Regions from separate parts of the Nocardia sp. FBN12 genome, predicted to be linked through region 1. Evidence: predicted binding sites of a transcription regulator. Region 1 holds the regulator's gene; the other holds the start of a gene.
The links. The regulator HspR, encoded in region 1, represses chaperone genes until heat shock. The targets are predictions, from matches to a motif close to ANNTGAGTNNNNNNNACTCANNT.

Region 1 (7,987 bases):
AACACCAAGTCCTGGTCTGCGGTTCCCCGGCGATGGTCCGCACCACCGTCGACCGCCTGATCGAATCAGGAACTCCCCCGACGAACATCATCTCCGAAGGCGCCTGAGACCGCGCACCGCACAAGTCCGGCGAGTCCCCTGGAGTCGATGCTCGACTGGTCGGCTGACTCTCAGAACAAGGGGTCGTGGCGGATCGACTGGGCTTGGGTGCCTGCGGCCATGAGGCGGAACTTGGTGGTTTGGACCATGGAGGGGGAGCCTACGATTTGGACGTCGCGGTCCGACCAGGGGCCGTAGCTGGCTACTACCTTGCCGATTTGGCCGGTCATGCGGGGCTCGAGGCCTGGCAGGTCGGCGTGGGGTTCCCCGGAATCGTAGTACCACCAGGGGTTTTCGTCGCTTTCGGTGACGGGGGTGACGGTGAGCCATTTGTTGGCGATGGCGAGGTGGCTCAGGACCTGCAGGTCGTAGAGGTCGCAGGGGTGGTGGCCGCCGACGAAGAGGTGGACCTTCGGGTTGACGCGGCGCTGGGCCATCGCCATGATCTGGGCGCGCAGGGGGGCGATGCCGGTGCCGCAGCCGACCATCAGCATCTTGCGCTTGGTGTTGCGTGGCACGCCGAGGCCGCCGAGGGGGGAACCGAGTCGCCACTGGTCGCCGACCGCGGTGTGCGCGACCATGGCGGGGCTCACCCAGCCGCCGAGCACGCCGCGCACGTGGAACTCGATCTCGCCCTGGGGATTGGACGGGTTCGCGGGCGAGAGATAGCGCCACATCCGGGGGCGCGACGGGATCTCGACGCTGATGTACTGGCCCGCGGCGTACTGCATCGGCTGATCGAGCTGCACGCGCACGACAGACAGGTTGCGCAGCACCTCGCGGTGTTCGACGACGGTGCCGGTCCAGGCGGCGGGTGTGGTCTCCTTGTCGGCGGCGCTGATCATCGCGCCGCTGATGGTGGCCAGGCCCTCGTCCCAGGCGTTGGCTACCTCGTCGGTCCACATCTCGGTGCCCGCGAACTCGCGCAGCGCCGTCTTCAGCGAATTGGCCACGGCCACATAGTGGGCCGGTTGTACCCCGTACTTGCGATGGTCGCGCCCGAGCTGCGCCAGGAACGGCAGCAGCTTGTCGGGCTCTTCGAGGCGGTCGAGGGCGTACGAGATCGCCTGGACCAGTCGGTCGCGCTGGGCATCCATGGCAGCCGGGAAGTAGTCGCGGACACCGGGATAGTCCGTGAAGAGGATCGAGTAGAACGCCCTCGACAGCTTCTCTGATCCACCTTCTTCCGCAGCAACCGCCTTGAACGTAGTACGGATCAAAGCGACAGTCCGCGAATCCATATGTGTCACTACCTCGTTTCGCCATCGAACGCTAGCCGCGCCGGCGAGTGACGGGCTGGGAGGACACTCGTCAGCAGCCGATGCGAGAAGTCTAGGCGAGGTTTGCCAGCTTAGGAATCGTACTCTTAAACATCACGCATGTAATTCTAGAAATACCAGGCGGTTCCTAGTAATTTCCCTTGAAAACATACCTCAGGACCGTTAACCAGGGGTGAACGGCCGCCCACGAATCGTCAAAGTACCCCGCATATCAGGCAATTGGTGACCAATGGCCCTGGTAGAGCGACCCTTCCGCTACGTCGGCACCACGCGGCCATCCGACGCGCCGGGCCATGACACGCGGGGTGGCTACACCGGAGTGGCTGGTCAGCAATGGCGAAATGTCTTCCGATTGATCCGAATTCAGCATCCAGACAGCAAACTTTTGGACGTCCACAGTGATGAATCCGCACCTCAGCGCATCGCAACGCTACTTGTGGTCACCAAGATCACGAATAAGTGAGTTGCTGGAGAGTGACTGGCGGGTCGCCCGGGGTTGACCGGAACGACCGAACCCCCGGCTCGTCATCCACCGCAGCGGATTTCGAACCGGGGGCTCGTCGAACGAAAACGCTCAGCGCCGATGCCGTGGCTGCCACACCACGAGCGCGGTACTGCGTGCGGGCGGCGACAGATCGGGCCGATAGCCCGCCCGCAACCGCTCCATCTCCGCACTCATCTCCTCGACGCGCTGCTGCAACGCCTCCACCTGGTTGGTGAGTTCGATGATGCGCTTGATGCCGGCGAGATTGACGCCCTCGTCCTGCGACAGGCGCTGCACCTCGCGCAGCACCTCGACATCGCGGGCCGAATAACGGCGTCCGCCACCCGAGGTCCGTTGCGGGGTGACCAAACCCAGCCGGTCGTAGGTACGCAGCGTTTGCGCGTGCATCCCCGCCAGTTGAGCCGCCACCGAGATCATGAAGAACTCGGCGCGCGAGGCGGCACCCGAAACAGACTTCGGATCATCGGACATCATCAAGCACCCGCCCATCCTGCCCGCGGTTCGAACCCACTGGTCTTCTCCGCCTCCTGATAGCGCTTGAGCGCATCGGTGGCGTCGGAGTCGAGCGATTGCGGTACCGCGACCTTCACCGTGACCAGCAGGTCACCGGCGCCGCCCGCGGCGCCGCGCTTGGGAACACCACGACCCCGCACCCGCAGGATACGCCCGTCGGCGGTGCCCGGAGGCACCTTCACGCCGACCCGGCCGTCCAGCGTCGGCACGGAAACTGTTGTCCCCAGCACCAGTTCGCTGTAGCTCACCGGGAGCACCAGGGTGAGGTCGTCGCCTTGACGGCCGAAGACCTTGTCCTGGCTGACGTGCACGGTGACATACAGATCGCCCGAAGGCGCACCGCGCAGACCCGCCTCGCCCTGACCGGCCAAGCGGATCTTCTGACCATCGCTGACGCCCGGTGGGATCCGGACGGTGATGGTGCGGGTGCGGTTCTGGATGCCGCTGCCCGAGCAGTCGGTGCACGGGTCGTCGATGATCGACCCGGTGCCGCGGCAGTCGTCACAGGGCTCGCTGAAACCGAACGCGCCCTGATTACGGCTGACCACGCCCGCACCGTTGCAGTGCGGGCACACGCGCGGGCTGGTGCCCGGCTTGGCACCGCTGCCGTGACAGGTGGTGCACGGCGACGGACTCGTCATCCGCAGCGGAACGGTGACGCCCTGGGCGGCCTCGCGGAAACCCAGGGTCGTCTCGGTCTCCACATCGGAGCCGCGCCGCGGACGAGCCGCCGCCCGGCCACCGCCGCCACCCCGGTTGAACAGCCCGCCAAGCAGATCGCCGAGCCCGCCGTCGCCGGGAGCGCCTGCGCCACCGGCCTGACCGAAGATGTCACCGATGTTGAAGTCCTGCGAAAAGCCGCCACCCGCACCGGGATTGAATCCACCGCCACCGTAGGCCCGGCCGCCACCGCCACCGCCGGCGAACATGCGGCGGGTGTCGTCGTACTCCTTGCGCTTGGCCGGATCCGACAGCACGGCGTTGGCCTCGCTGACGGCCTTGAACCGCTCCTCGGCCTTGGTGTCACCCGGGTTGGAGTCCGGGTGCAGGTCGCGGGCGAGCTTGCGGTAGGCCTTCTTGATCTCGTCCTGCGAGGCGCCGGAGGAGACACCCAGCTCCTTGTAGAAGTCCTTTTCGATCCACTCCCGTTGGCTCACCGGGCATCTCCTCCTTTCTTATTTCTCGTTCGCGTCGGCATCCGCGTCCGATGCCTCCGCGTCGGTTACCCCGACCAACGCGTGCCGAAGCACCCGGTCGCCGAACCTATAGCCCTTGCGCATGACGATGCCGATCACCGGGTCGGCGCCCGAGCCCTCGTGCTGCACTGCCTCGTGCAGCGTGGGGTCGAACGGGTCACCGGTGGCACCGAATTCGACGAGACCCTGCTTGGTGAGCGCGGTCTCGAGCTTGTCGGCGACGGACTTCAGCGGGCCGGTCTCGAGGTCGCCGTGCGCCCTCGCCCGATCCAGATCGTCCAGCACCGCGAGCAATTCGGTGACCACCGAGGCCTTGGCGGCGTCGATGTTGGCCTGCCGGTCACGCTCGACGCGGCGGCGGTAGTTCGCGTATTCCGCGGTCAACCGCTGCAGGTCGGCCGTGCGCTCGGCCAGCTCGTCGTGCTCCGGCTCGACAACTTCGGCGTCGAGGGCGGAGTCCGCCGGGGCGGCCTCCGCGTTCTCGTCCGCAGTGTCGTCCAGGATTTCCTCGACCAACTCCTGCTCCGAGGAGTTCGCCTCGGTCACTTCTTGTCCGTGTCGACCGGCTCGTCCACGACCTCCGCGTCGACGACCTGATCGTCATCGGCCTGGGTGGGGCCCGAGCCGTTGCCGGACTGCGCGTCGGCGGCGGCGCTGGCCTCGTAGATCGCCTGGCCGAGGGCCTGCGACTCGGTGGCCAGCTTCTCCACGGCCGACTTCACCGCGGAGATGTCGGTGCCTTCCAGGGCCGACTTGGCCTCGGCGACCGCGGTTTCCACCTTCGCCAGCTGCTCGGCGGAGACCTGTGCGCCACCCTCGCTGGACTTCTGCTCGTTGATGAACTTCTCGGTCTGGTGCACCAGCGACTCGGCCTGGTTGCGGGTCTCGGCCTCCTCACGGCGCGCCTTGTCGTCGGCGGCATGCGCCTCGGCGTCGGCGACCATGCGGTCGATCTCCTCCTTGGACAGACCGGAGCCGTCCTGGATCTTGATCTTGTTTTCCTTGCCGGTGCCCTTGTCCTTCGCGGTGACGTGCACGATGCCGTTGGCGTCGATGTCGAAGGTGACCTCGATCTGCGGCACGCCACGCGGGGCGGGCGGCAGGCCGGTGAGCTCGAAGGAGCCGAGCAGCTTGTTGTGCGAGGCGATCTCGCGCTCACCCTGGAACACCTGGATCTGTACCGAAGGCTGGTTGTCGTCAGCGGTGGTGAAGGTTTCCGAGCGCTTGGTGGGGATGGTGGTGTTGCGCTCGATGAGCTTGGTCATCACGCCGCCCTTGGTCTCGATGCCCAGCGACAGCGGGGTGACATCGAGCAGCAGGACGTCCTTGACCTCGCCCTTGAGCACGCCGGCCTGCAGCGCGGCGCCGACGGCGACGACCTCGTCCGGGTTCACGCCCTTGTTGGGCTCACGGCCGCCGGTCAGTTCCTTGACCAGGTCGGACACGGCGGGCATCCGGGTGGAGCCACCGACGAGCACGACGTGGTCGATATCGGCCACGTTCAGGCCCGAGTCCTTGATCACGGACTGGAACGGCGCGCGGGTGCGATCCAGCAGATCAGAGGTGATCTTCTGGAACTCCGAGCGGGTGAGCTGCTCGTCGAGGAACAGCGGGTTCTTGTCCGCGTCGACGGTGATGTAGGGCAGGTTGATCGAGGTGGACTGGCCCGAGGACAGTTCGATCTTGGCCTTCTCGGCAGCCTCACGCAGACGCTGCATGGCCATCTTGTCCTTGGTCAGGTCGATGCCAGAGGACGCCTTGAACTTGTCGACCAGCCAGGACACGACGCGCTCGTCCCAGTCGTCGCCACCGAGGTGGTTGTCACCGGAGGTCGCGCGGACCTCGACGACGCCCTCGCCGATTTCCAGCAGCGAGACGTCGAAGGTGCCGCCACCGAGGTCGAAGACCAGGATGGTCTGCTCTTTGTCGCCCTTGTCCAGGCCGTACGCGAGCGCGGCCGCGGTGGGCTCGTTGACGATGCGCAGCACGTTGAGACCGGCGATCTGGCCGGCTTCCTTGGTGGCCTGACGCTGGGCGTCTTCGAAGTAGGCCGGGACGGTGATCACGGCGTCGGTGATCTCTTCGCCCAGGTAGGCCTCGGCATCGCGCTTCAGCTTCATCAGCGTGCGCGCGGAGATCTCCTGCGGCGTGTACTTCTTGTCGTCGATCTCGACGTTCCAGTCGGTGCCGATGTGGCGCTTGACCGAGCGGATGGTGCGGTCGACGTTGGTGACCGCCTGGTTCTTCGCGGGCTGACCGACGAGAACCTCGCCGTTCTTCGCGAAGGCGACGATCGAGGGGGTGGTGCGCGAGCCTTCCGAGTTCGCGACGACGACCGGCTCGCCGCCTTCGAGCACGGCGACGACGGAGTTCGTGGTCCCGAGGTCGATTCCGACCGCACGAGCCATAGTGGTTTCCTCCTGTTTGACGTTCGGTTATTGCAACGCTGAGCGCAGTGGGCTCAATCTTGCCTGCGAGATCCACCGTGAGTCAACCCGAAGTTGAGTCTGGTCCGCTCATGTTGTTGATCTGCACAACCAGCAGCTGCGGCGATTCATTCCCGCCACCGAAAAAATTTCCCGACCCCGGAGCCATTCTTGCCATGGGTGCGCTCAACTGCAGCCCCCGATGCGCGATCGTGACGGTCCGGAGACCTACCGCGGATTCCTCGCTCTTCCGAAAGACGCGAAGCTGGAACAGCGCGTGCTCGATGATGAGCGGGAAAGCGTCACAGTATGAAACAGGTAGGGACACAAGGGCTACCGCGCGCCCCTGCACTCTGGAAGGAAACGCATGTACACAGTTGATTTGCTTGCCGTCGGTCGTGGTCGCGAGGTTGTCGATGCCGCGCTCGCCTATGTCGGTGGGCTCGGATTTCGTGTCCTCGGGTCGACTGCCGACGAGGAGGCGCTGGCGGTGCTCGGGCGCGAGCGGGTTCGTCTGCTGGTGATCGGAGGCGGGGTCGAGGCCGAGTCCAGGAAGGTGTTGACGGCTGCTGCCCAGGAGCACGGCGCCACCGTGATCCAGGCGGAGCGGGCTGGGCGCGGAATCGAGCAGTACCTCGCGGAGGAGGTTGTGCCGACACTGGCCGAGTGATCAGCCGTTCCGCGCTCGGGTGCCCTGAATATTCGGGGCACCGATAGGGGTGCGAACAAGTCCGGTCGGGCACTAGTTTCGGGGTATGCGTGCATCGAGGGGCAAGGTTCAGTGGCAGCGGGCGCTCGGCGGGGTGGCTGTGGTCGCCGCCCTGGCCGGAGGTGGGATGGTGGCGTCCGCCGGGAGCGCCGTGGCCGACAGCGGCGTTGCCATCGCTGATGATGGGTGCACGTTCTCGTCGGTCGGTGGGTCGTGCAGCGATCCTGGGCCGGTCGGGCACGCGTTGATCGCGATTCGGGAGTTCGCGAAGAGCCTGGGGTACGGGACCGGAAGTTCGTCGGGGACCGCCTACTTCATCTGACCGGCTAGCTGGTCCGCGGCTGCGGGAGTTCGGCCAGAATTCCCTCGGCGCTGCGGGCCGCGGCACGGCACGCGGTGGCGGTCGCTCGGTCGGCCAGTGGATGGGTCGCTCGGCCGCGCCAGGTACGGACAGCAGCGAAAGCCGTGGCGCGCAGGGAATCCGGGTCGGACTCCGCGGGCAGGCCGAGGCGCAGATGCGCCGCCACGCCGACACCGCCGAGAATGCGGTGCAGGTCGGCGAGTACCGGTGGCGGCAAAGGTAATTCGTCGGTGCGCAGGCGGCCGAGCAGTCGGAGTTCGGTGAAACCGTGCACGTCTGCGAGCCGGGCACGCACGCGAGGGCGCAGGCGATCGGCTTCGGTACCGGGGTAGGCGGCCAGGATCCGGTCCAGCGTGCTCAGCGCCGAATGGGCCTTCAATTCCTCAGCGCGCTGGCCGAATTGAACTTCCAAGACCGAGCGGAGTTCCTCGATGCCGCTACGGGCCGCCAATTCCGCCGCCAGCGCGGAAGAATCGCGGGCACCGAGCCGAATCAGCATGGTGGCCATGCGAATACCGAACAGGCCGAAGCGATCCGCCAGCTGCGCACGCAGCTCCGGGGCGACCGGCAACGCGATGTCGGCGCGGGCGAATCGGTCCGCCGAGAGCAACGCGATCCCGAGGTCCTCCGCGGGCACCGTGGACAGCGCCTCGAAAGCCGCGAACTCCGGCTGTCGCAGAGTCGCCGCGGCGAAGGCGAGCAGGCCGGCCACCGGAATCACCGCCTGGCACAGGCCGGTTCGTTCCAGCTCATCCGCGAATCGAGCGGCGACGTCGCGGGCCGAATGCAGCGCATCGATGCGACCGGAGCCGATCTCGTCGGCGCGCGACACCACCCCGATCACGCCGAGCGGGCCCGCACCACCGGCGCCCGCACCGATCTGCTCGAGAAAACGCAC
Region 2 (7,987 bases), 270 kb from region 1:
CGGGCTGTCGGTGCGGGCGAGCAGCTCGTCGTACCACTCCACGATCTGTACCCAGTCCGTTTCGGCGGTGCTCGGGGCGTCGGCGTGCAGGGCGGCGATCGCGGCTTGGGCTTGGTATTCGCCGAGTCGGTCACGGGCCAGCGCTGCCTGCAGAATCATCACCCCTTCGGCGATCAGGGTTGTGTCCCACCGGGATCGGTCCTGATCGGCCAGTGTCACCAGGCGCCCGCCCTCGGTGCGTGCGGCGCGGCGGGCGTGGTGCAGCAGCATCAGCGCGAGCAGTCCCAAGGCCTCGGGTTCGCCGGTGGCGGCGGCGAGCTGGCGGGTGAGCCGGATGGCTTCGGCCGCCAGGTCGAGGTCGCCGCTGTAGCCCTCGTTGAAGACGAGGTAGAGCACGCGCAGCACGGTGGCCGGGTCGCTTGGCCGGTCTAGCGGCAAGCCGGTGATGCGCTTCTTGGCTCGGCTGATCCGTTGCGCCATAGTCGATTCCGGCACGAGGTAGGCCGTCGCGATCTGCCGCGTTGTCAGACCGCCGACCGCGCGCAAGGTCAACGCGACGGCCGAGCCGGGCGACAGCGAAGGGTGCGCGCACAGGAAATACAGCCACAGCGTGTCGTCGGTAGCGGGCACCGGCCCGGCTTCGGGCTCGGCATCGACCGCGAATTCCCTTCCCCGCCTAGATGTTTCGGCGCGCGCCGCGTCGAGGAACTTTCGCCAGGCGACGGCGACGAGCCAGCCCTTCGCATCGCGCGGTGGATCGTCGGGCCAGCTTTCCAGCGCCCGGATCAACGCCTCCTGTACCGCGTCCTCGGCCGCGGCGAACTCGGCCCCGCGGCGGACCAGGATTGCGATCACCGCGGGGACCAGCTCGCGCAGCAGCGCCTCGTTCATTCGGTCACCGTGGGCAACTCCGTGTAGAACGGCCGCAGTTCGAGCCATTCCTGCACCGGCTTCCCACCTGCGCCCGGTGCCGCCGACAGCTCCCCGGCCAGTTCGAGCGCCCGGTCGTAGGTCTCGACGTCGATGACCATCCAGCCGGCGATCAGGTCCTTGGTCTCCGCGAACGGCCCATCGGTGATCGGCGGGCGACCCTCGCCATCCGAGCGGACCCACGTGCCCTGGGTGGACAGCGCCTGACCGTCGACGAACTCGCCGGTCGAGCGCAGGCGATCGGCGAAATCCGTCATGTACCGCACATGCGCGGACACCTCGTCCGGCGTCCACTGATCCATCGGCGCGTCGTTGACCGACGCGGGCGCGCCACGGTAGTGCTTGAGCAGCAGGTACTTGGCCATGATGTTCTCCTCGGTTCGTGTCCTTCGTGGGTTGTACCCCTGGGACGGAGCCACCCACGCGTTCTCGACATCCACGGCAAAAGAATTTCGATCGATTATTTTCGCCGTGAGTGAACGACGCCACCTGCAGGAACAAACCACCGGGGGTCCATGTTGAGTCAGCAAAGCTCAACTTTGGAAGGGTCGACATGACTTCAGCTCAGAACCTGCCGGTGCTGTTCCTGACCGATCCGATCGTGCTGCCGGGCATGGTCGTGCCCATCGAATTGGACGAATCCGCGCAGGCCGCCATCGATGCCGCGCAGGCGGCCAAAACCGGCTCGGTGCTGGTCGCGCCGCGCCTCGACGAGGGGTACGCCTCCTACGGCGTCGTCGCCACCATCGAACAGGTCGGCCGGATGCGCGGTGGCGCGCCCGCGGCCGTGTTGAAGGCCGAGCGCCGCGCGCGGATCGGGCACGGGGTCACCGGGCCGGGTGCCGCGCTATGGGTGGAGGCCGAACTCGTCGAGGCCGTCGAGCCCGACGAGCACACCACCGCGCTCGCCGCCGAGTACAAGAAGCTGGTCGTCGCCGTGCTGCAGCGGCGCGAGGCCTGGCAGATCATCGACATCGTCAACCAGCTCGACGACGTGGAGGCCATTGCCGACACCGCGGGCTACGCGCCGTACCTGTCCGACGATCAGAAGCGCGAGCTGCTCGAGACTCCCGATGTCACCGTGCGGCTGACCAAGCAGATCGCTTGGATCAAAGACCACATCGCCGAGGTGGAGGTCACCGACAAGATCTCCGAAGACGTCCGCGACGGCATGGAGAAGAGCCAGCGCGAGTTCCTGCTGCGCCAGCAGCTCAACGCCATCCGCAAGGAGCTCGGCGAGGACGAACCCGACGGCGCCGATGACTACCGCGCCCGCGTGGAGAACGCCGACCTGCCCGAGAACGTGCGCGCCGAGGCGTTGCGCGAGGTCGGCCGGTTGGAGCGCGCCAGCGACCAGAGCCCGGAATCCGGCTGGATCCGCACCTGGCTCGACACTGTGCTCGAACTGCCCTGGACGGTGAAAACCGAAGACAGCACCGATGTTTCGGCCGCTCGCGCGGTGCTCGACGCCGACCACCACGGTCTGGAAGAGGTCAAGGACCGGATGGTCGAGTACCTGGCGGTGCGTTCGAGGCGGGCCGCGCGTGGTCTCGAGGTCGTCGGCGGACGTGGGTCCGGCGCGGTGCTCGTGCTGGTCGGTCCGCCCGGTGTCGGCAAGACCTCGCTGGGTGAGTCGGTCGCGAAGGCCCTGGGCCGCAAGTTCGTTCGCGTCGCCCTTGGCGGCGTGCGCGACGAGGCCGAGATCCGTGGCCACCGCCGCACCTACGTCGGCGCGCTGCCCGGCCGGATCGTGCGTGCGGTGAAGGAGGCGGGTTCGATGAATCCCGTTGTCCTGCTGGACGAGATCGACAAGGTCGGGTCGGACTTCCGTGGTGATCCGGCCGCGGCCCTGCTCGAGGTCCTTGACCCCGCGCAGAACCACACCTTCCGCGACCACTACCTCGACCTCGACCTCGACCTGTCCAACGTCCTGTTCATCGCCACCGCCAACGTCATGGACACCATCCCCGGTCCCCTGCTGGACCGCATGGAGCTCATCACCGTCGACGGCTACACCGAAGCCGACAAGGTCGCCATCGCTCGCGACTTCCTGGTCCCCCGTCAGCTGGAGCGCAATGCGCTGACCGCGGAAGAGGTTTCGATCACCGACGCGGCATTGCGTGAGGTCGCGGCGAACTACACCCGCGAGGCCGGGGTTCGTCAGATGGAGCGGCTGGTGGCAAAAGCCTTGCGCAAGGCGGCAACTCGCCTGGTGACGGGCGACGCACGCGTCGGCGCGGACGCTGGGCTCGGCAACGCTGCGCTCGACAAGGACACCGCGCTGGTCGACAAGGGCTCGCTCGGTGAGGGCGCGGTGCTCGGCTACGACCCGGAACTCGGGTACGACAACGTCATCGACATCGAATCCGGCCCACAACCGGCCGGTCAGGTGACGAGCTTGACAGTCGACATCGACAACCTCACCGACTACCTCGGCCGCCCCCGTTTCACCCCGGACTCGATGGAACGCACCTCGGTCCCCGGCGTGGCCACGGGTCTCGCGGTAACCGGTGCGGGCGGTGACGTGCTCTACATCGAGGCCAACGGCGCCGAGGGCGAGCGTTCCCTCACGCTCACCGGCCAACTCGGCGACGTCATGAAGGAGTCGGCCCAGATCGCCCTCACCTACGTGCGCTCGCACCTGGAGGAAATCGGCATCGAACCCAAGGTCCTCGACCGCAACATCCACATCCACTTCCCCGCGGGCGCAGTTCCCAAGGACGGCCCATCGGCAGGCGTCACCATGGTCACCGCCCTGGTCTCCCTGGCGCTGGGCCGCCCGGTCCGCGGCGATGTCGGCATGACCGGCGAGGTCACCCTCAACGGCAGCGTGCTGCCCATCGGCGGCGTGAAACAAAAGCTCCTCGCCGCCCAGCGAGCCGGCCTGAAGACCGTCTTCATCCCGGCCCGCAATGAACCGGACCTCGACGAAGTCCCCGCCGAGGTCCTGGCCGCCCTGAATGTCCGCCCCGTCGCCGACGTGGCAGACATCCTGGCCTACGCCATCGAACCGATCGCCGAACCCGCCGCCGAAAGCAAGCCTTTCGCCGTCAGCGCCTGATCCCAACCGGCAACGGGCCGTGTGCACATCGCGCACGGCCCGTTGGCCGTGCCTTGACAGTTCCGTTTACCGGCTGACTGTCGGCGGGAGTTCCGGGCCGTTGACGGTGACCACCGTCAGCTGGTCGGTGTCGTAGTTGTCCTGGTCGTCGTCGAATTCGGCATCGTCGTCGAATTCGGTGTCTTCCTCGGCCGAGGGGGCGAGGTCCTTTTCGACGCGGCGGGTGGTGCCCTGGGCGACCGCGCAGAGGATGGGTTCCTCGCCCTCGGTTTCGGCGTAGACGTCGCAGTGGGTGACGGCTTGGCGGCGGGTGGCGCCGAGGACGGTGGCGTGCACGCGCAGGCGCTCGCCCTGGGCTGGGCGCAGGTAGGTGATGGTGAAGCCGCCGGTGAGGACATTGGGGCCGAGGACGGTGCCCGCGGCGAAGGTGAGGGCGTTGTCGGCGGCGTAGGCGAGCACCCCGCCGTGCACGAACCCGAACTGCTGGCCGTGCTCGGGCTGAATGTCGATGACAAGAGTGGCTGCCCCATCGCCGAATTCGGTGAGCTCGGTGCCGACCAGACGGGCGAACGGTTGCGCGGCGAGTACCTGGCGCGCCAGGTCGAGGTCGAGGGTGGTGGCTTCGGTCGGCATCGGGTGTTCCGTTCTTCGAGCTCAGTCGTGATCGGTTGGCGCGCTACGGATATTGCCACGCCCGGTTACGCCGGATTGTCGGTGCCATGGGGTATGACGGAACAGTGCCTCGGTGGCTCCTGCATGTGGATCTCGACCAGTTCCAGGCGGCGGTGGAATTCCGGCGTCGCCCCGAGCTGCGCGGGCAGCCGGTCATCGTCGGCGGCGAAGGTGATCCCGCACAGCCTCGCAAGGTCGTGACCTGCGCTTCTTACCCCGCGCGTGCCTATGGCGTGCGTGCGGGGATGGCGTTGAAGATGGCGCAGCGCAAGTGTCCCGATGGCGTTTTCCTGCCGGTCGACATGGCGGCGTACGAGGTGGCCTCCGAGGAGATCATGGCGACGCTCGGCCGGGTGGCGGGCGCGGTCGAGGTGTGGGGGATGGACGAGGCCTTCGTCGCCACCGACGGCGACCCATGGCAGCTCGCCGCCGAAATCCGCACCGCGATCATCGAACTCGGCCTCACCTGCGCGGTCGGCATCGGCGACAACAAGCTCACCGCGAAGCTCGCCACCGGCTTCGCCAAATCCACCGGCAAGACCTCCGCCGAACCCGAACATGACCCCGGCGCCGCCACCGGCATCTTCGAACTCACCGCCGCCAACTGGACCGAACTCATGGGCCACCGCCCCACCGACGCGCTCTGGGGCGTCGGCGCCCGCATCGCCAAGCGCATGGCCGATCTAGACATCACCACGGTCGCCGACCTCATGGCCGCCGACCGCGCACGCCTTGCCGCCGAATTCGGCCCGAGCACCGGCCCCTACCTGTGGGTCCTCGGCCACGGCAAAGGCGACACCGAACTCTCGACCACCCCGCGAATCCCGGTGGGCCGCAGTAAATCCGAAACCTTCCCGCACGACCTCACCGACCCCGACGAGATCCGCCGCGAGGTCGCCCGCCTCGCCACCGAAGTCGCCGGGGAAATGCGCGAACACCACCGAATCAGCACCCGGGTCGCGGTCACCGTCCGCACCAAAACCTTCTACACCCGCAGCAAACAGCAAAAACTCCCCTCCCCCACCGACGACATCGCCACTATCACCGACACGGCCCTGGCGATCATCGCCCGCTTCGACCTGGACCGCCCCGTCCGCCTCCTCGGCGTCCGCCTGGAACTCCTCCCACCCTGACCGGCCCAACAGCGCGCGGTCCCGGCTCGCGACTGTGCGTAGGGGTTGTGGAGGGTGGGGTGACTCGTATGCTCAGGGCATGGAGTTCTCAGCGATGGTGGCCAGGGAAGCTGACGGCGGGATCGTGCTCGCTCGTGAAACTGTCGGGGATGATTTCCTCGGCGCGGGCGAGGTGACGATCAAGATCCATTACTCGAGTGCGAATTACAAAGACCTGCTGGCGATCACGCCGCGCGGCGGAGTGGTGCGCAACTACCCGATCGTGCCCGGCATCGACCTCACCGGCGAGGTGATCGCCTCGGAGGTCGACGACTTCGCCCCCGGCGACCAGGTCATCGCACACGGCTACGAGCTGGGCGTTTCCCGCAACGGCGGCTTCGCCGAATACACCAGGGTGCCCGCCGAATGGGTGGTGAGACTCGACGGCCTCGACACCCGCGACGCCGCCACGATCGGCACCGCGGGCTTCACCGCCGCCATGAGCGTGCAGGCCCTGCTCGACCACGGCCTGACCCCCGATGACGGCGCCGTCCTGGTCACCGGCGCGACCGGCGGTGTCGGCACCGTCGCCATCGACATCCTCTCCGGCCTCGGTTTCGAGGTGATCGCCTCCACCGGCAAGACCGACGCGAACGACCTGCTCGCCGAACTCGGCGCCAACGAGGTGATCGGCCGCCTCCCCCTCGACCCCGATGCCAAGCCGCGCCCGCTCAACAAGGCCAACTGGGCCGCCGCGGTGGACAGCGTCGGCGGCGCCTCGCTCGCCCACGTCCTGAGCTCGATCGGCTACGGCGGCGCGGTAGCCGCCAGCGGCCTCACCGGCGGCGCCGAACTCCCCACCACCGTGCTCCCCTTCATCCTGCGCGGCGTCAGCCTGCTCGGCATCGACTCGGTCCAACTCCCGATCGAGAAGCGCCGCGCCCTGTGGGCGGCCCTCGGCAAACAGCTTCGCCCTCAACACCTCTCATCGATCGAGTCCTTCACCTCGATCACCGCGGTCGGCAGCGTTCTCCAGTCGATCAAGGACGGCACCCATTCCGGCCGCACCGTGATCGGCGTCGCCAACGAGTTCTGAGCCGCACCTGCCTCACCATGGAGCAGGCGTTCGGCGGCCGGGTCCGGACACTGGGTGTGCCGGACCCGGCCGGGTGCGTTTCGCTCAGACGGCGGCCGGGATGACGGGGTCGTCGGCGAACTGGGTTCGGTAGAGCTCGGCGTAGCGGCCATCCGCGTTGAGGAGGGTGGCGTGGGTGCCGCGTTCGATGATGCGGCCTTCCTCGAGGACCAGGATCTGGTCGGCGGCGCGGATGGTGGACAGGCGGTGGGCGATGACCAGGGCGGTGCGGCCGGTGAGGGCTTCGGCGAGCGCGGCCTGAACGGCGGCTTCGGAGGTGGAGTCGAGGGAGGCGGTTGCCTCGTCGAGGATGACCACCCTGGGCTGCTTGAGGAGCAGGCGGGCGATGGTGAGGCGTTGGCGTTCGCCGCCGGAGAGGCGGTAGCCGCGTTCGCCGACCACGGTGTCGAGGCCGTCGGTGAGGGTGTCGACCAGGTCGCCGAGGCGAGCGCGGCCGAGAGCGTCCCACAGTTCGGCTTCGGTGGCTTCCGGGCGTGCGAGCAGCAGGTTCGCGCGGATGGTGTCGTGGAAGAGGTGGCCGTCCTGGGTGACGAGGCCGACGGTGCGCTGAATGGATTCGGTGGTCAGGTCCCGCACGTCGGAACCGTTGAGCCGGACAGCGCCGGAGTCGACATCGTAGAGCCGCGAAACCAGTTGGGCGATGGTCGATTTACCCGCGCCGGACGAACCGACGAGCGCGATGAGCTGACCGGGCTCGGCCCGCAACGACACCTCGTGCAGCACCTCGACACCGCCACGGCTGTCCAGCGTCGCCACGTCTTCCAGCGAAGCGAGCGAGACCTTGTCGGCCGACGGGTAACCGAAGTTCACCGCGTCCAGTTCCACCGCGACGGGGCCGTCGGGCACCGGGGTGGCGTGCGGGGCGTCCTCGATCAGCGGCTTCAGATCGAGCACCTCGAAGACGCGCTCGAAACTCACCAGCGCCGACATGATCTCGAGCCGGGCGCTGGCCAGTGCGGTGAGCGGGGTGTACAGGCGGGTGAGCAGCAGCGAGAGCGCGACCACCGAGCCCGCGTCGAGGCTGCCCTTCAGCGCGTACCAGCCGCCGAGACCGTA

Region 2: lon (endopeptidase La) is a predicted target of HspR. The motif match lies at 1,447-1,469, and genes of this name have one in related genera.

Annotation. Positions count from the first base shown of each region.
Region 1 is NZ_CM132926.1:5,664,950-5,672,936, forward strand. Features, by position in the region: gene ACWZHB_RS26775 (FAD-binding oxidoreductase) at 1-107, shown strand, start outside; gene ACWZHB_RS26780 (globin domain-containing protein) at 171-1,340, opposite strand; gene ACWZHB_RS26785 (heat shock protein transcriptional repressor HspR) at 1,954-2,355, opposite strand; gene dnaJ (molecular chaperone DnaJ) at 2,358-3,554, opposite strand; gene grpE (nucleotide exchange factor GrpE) at 3,573-4,139, opposite strand; gene dnaK (molecular chaperone DnaK) at 4,136-6,001, opposite strand; gene ACWZHB_RS26805 (hypothetical protein) at 6,387-6,689, shown strand; gene ACWZHB_RS26810 (hypothetical protein) at 6,775-7,050, shown strand; gene ACWZHB_RS26815 (dynamin family protein) at 7,055-7,987, opposite strand, start outside.
Region 2 is NZ_CM132926.1:5,935,930-5,943,916, reverse strand. Features, by position in the region: gene ACWZHB_RS28080 (RNA polymerase sigma factor) at 1-891, opposite strand, end outside; gene ACWZHB_RS28075 (YciI family protein) at 888-1,295, opposite strand; gene lon (endopeptidase La) at 1,484-3,991, shown strand; partial or broken gene ACWZHB_RS28065 (PaaI family thioesterase) at 4,217-4,624, opposite strand; gene ACWZHB_RS28060 (DNA polymerase IV) at 4,729-5,796, shown strand; gene ACWZHB_RS28055 (acrylyl-CoA reductase family protein) at 5,876-6,871, shown strand; gene ACWZHB_RS28050 (ABC transporter ATP-binding protein) at 6,956-7,987, opposite strand, start outside.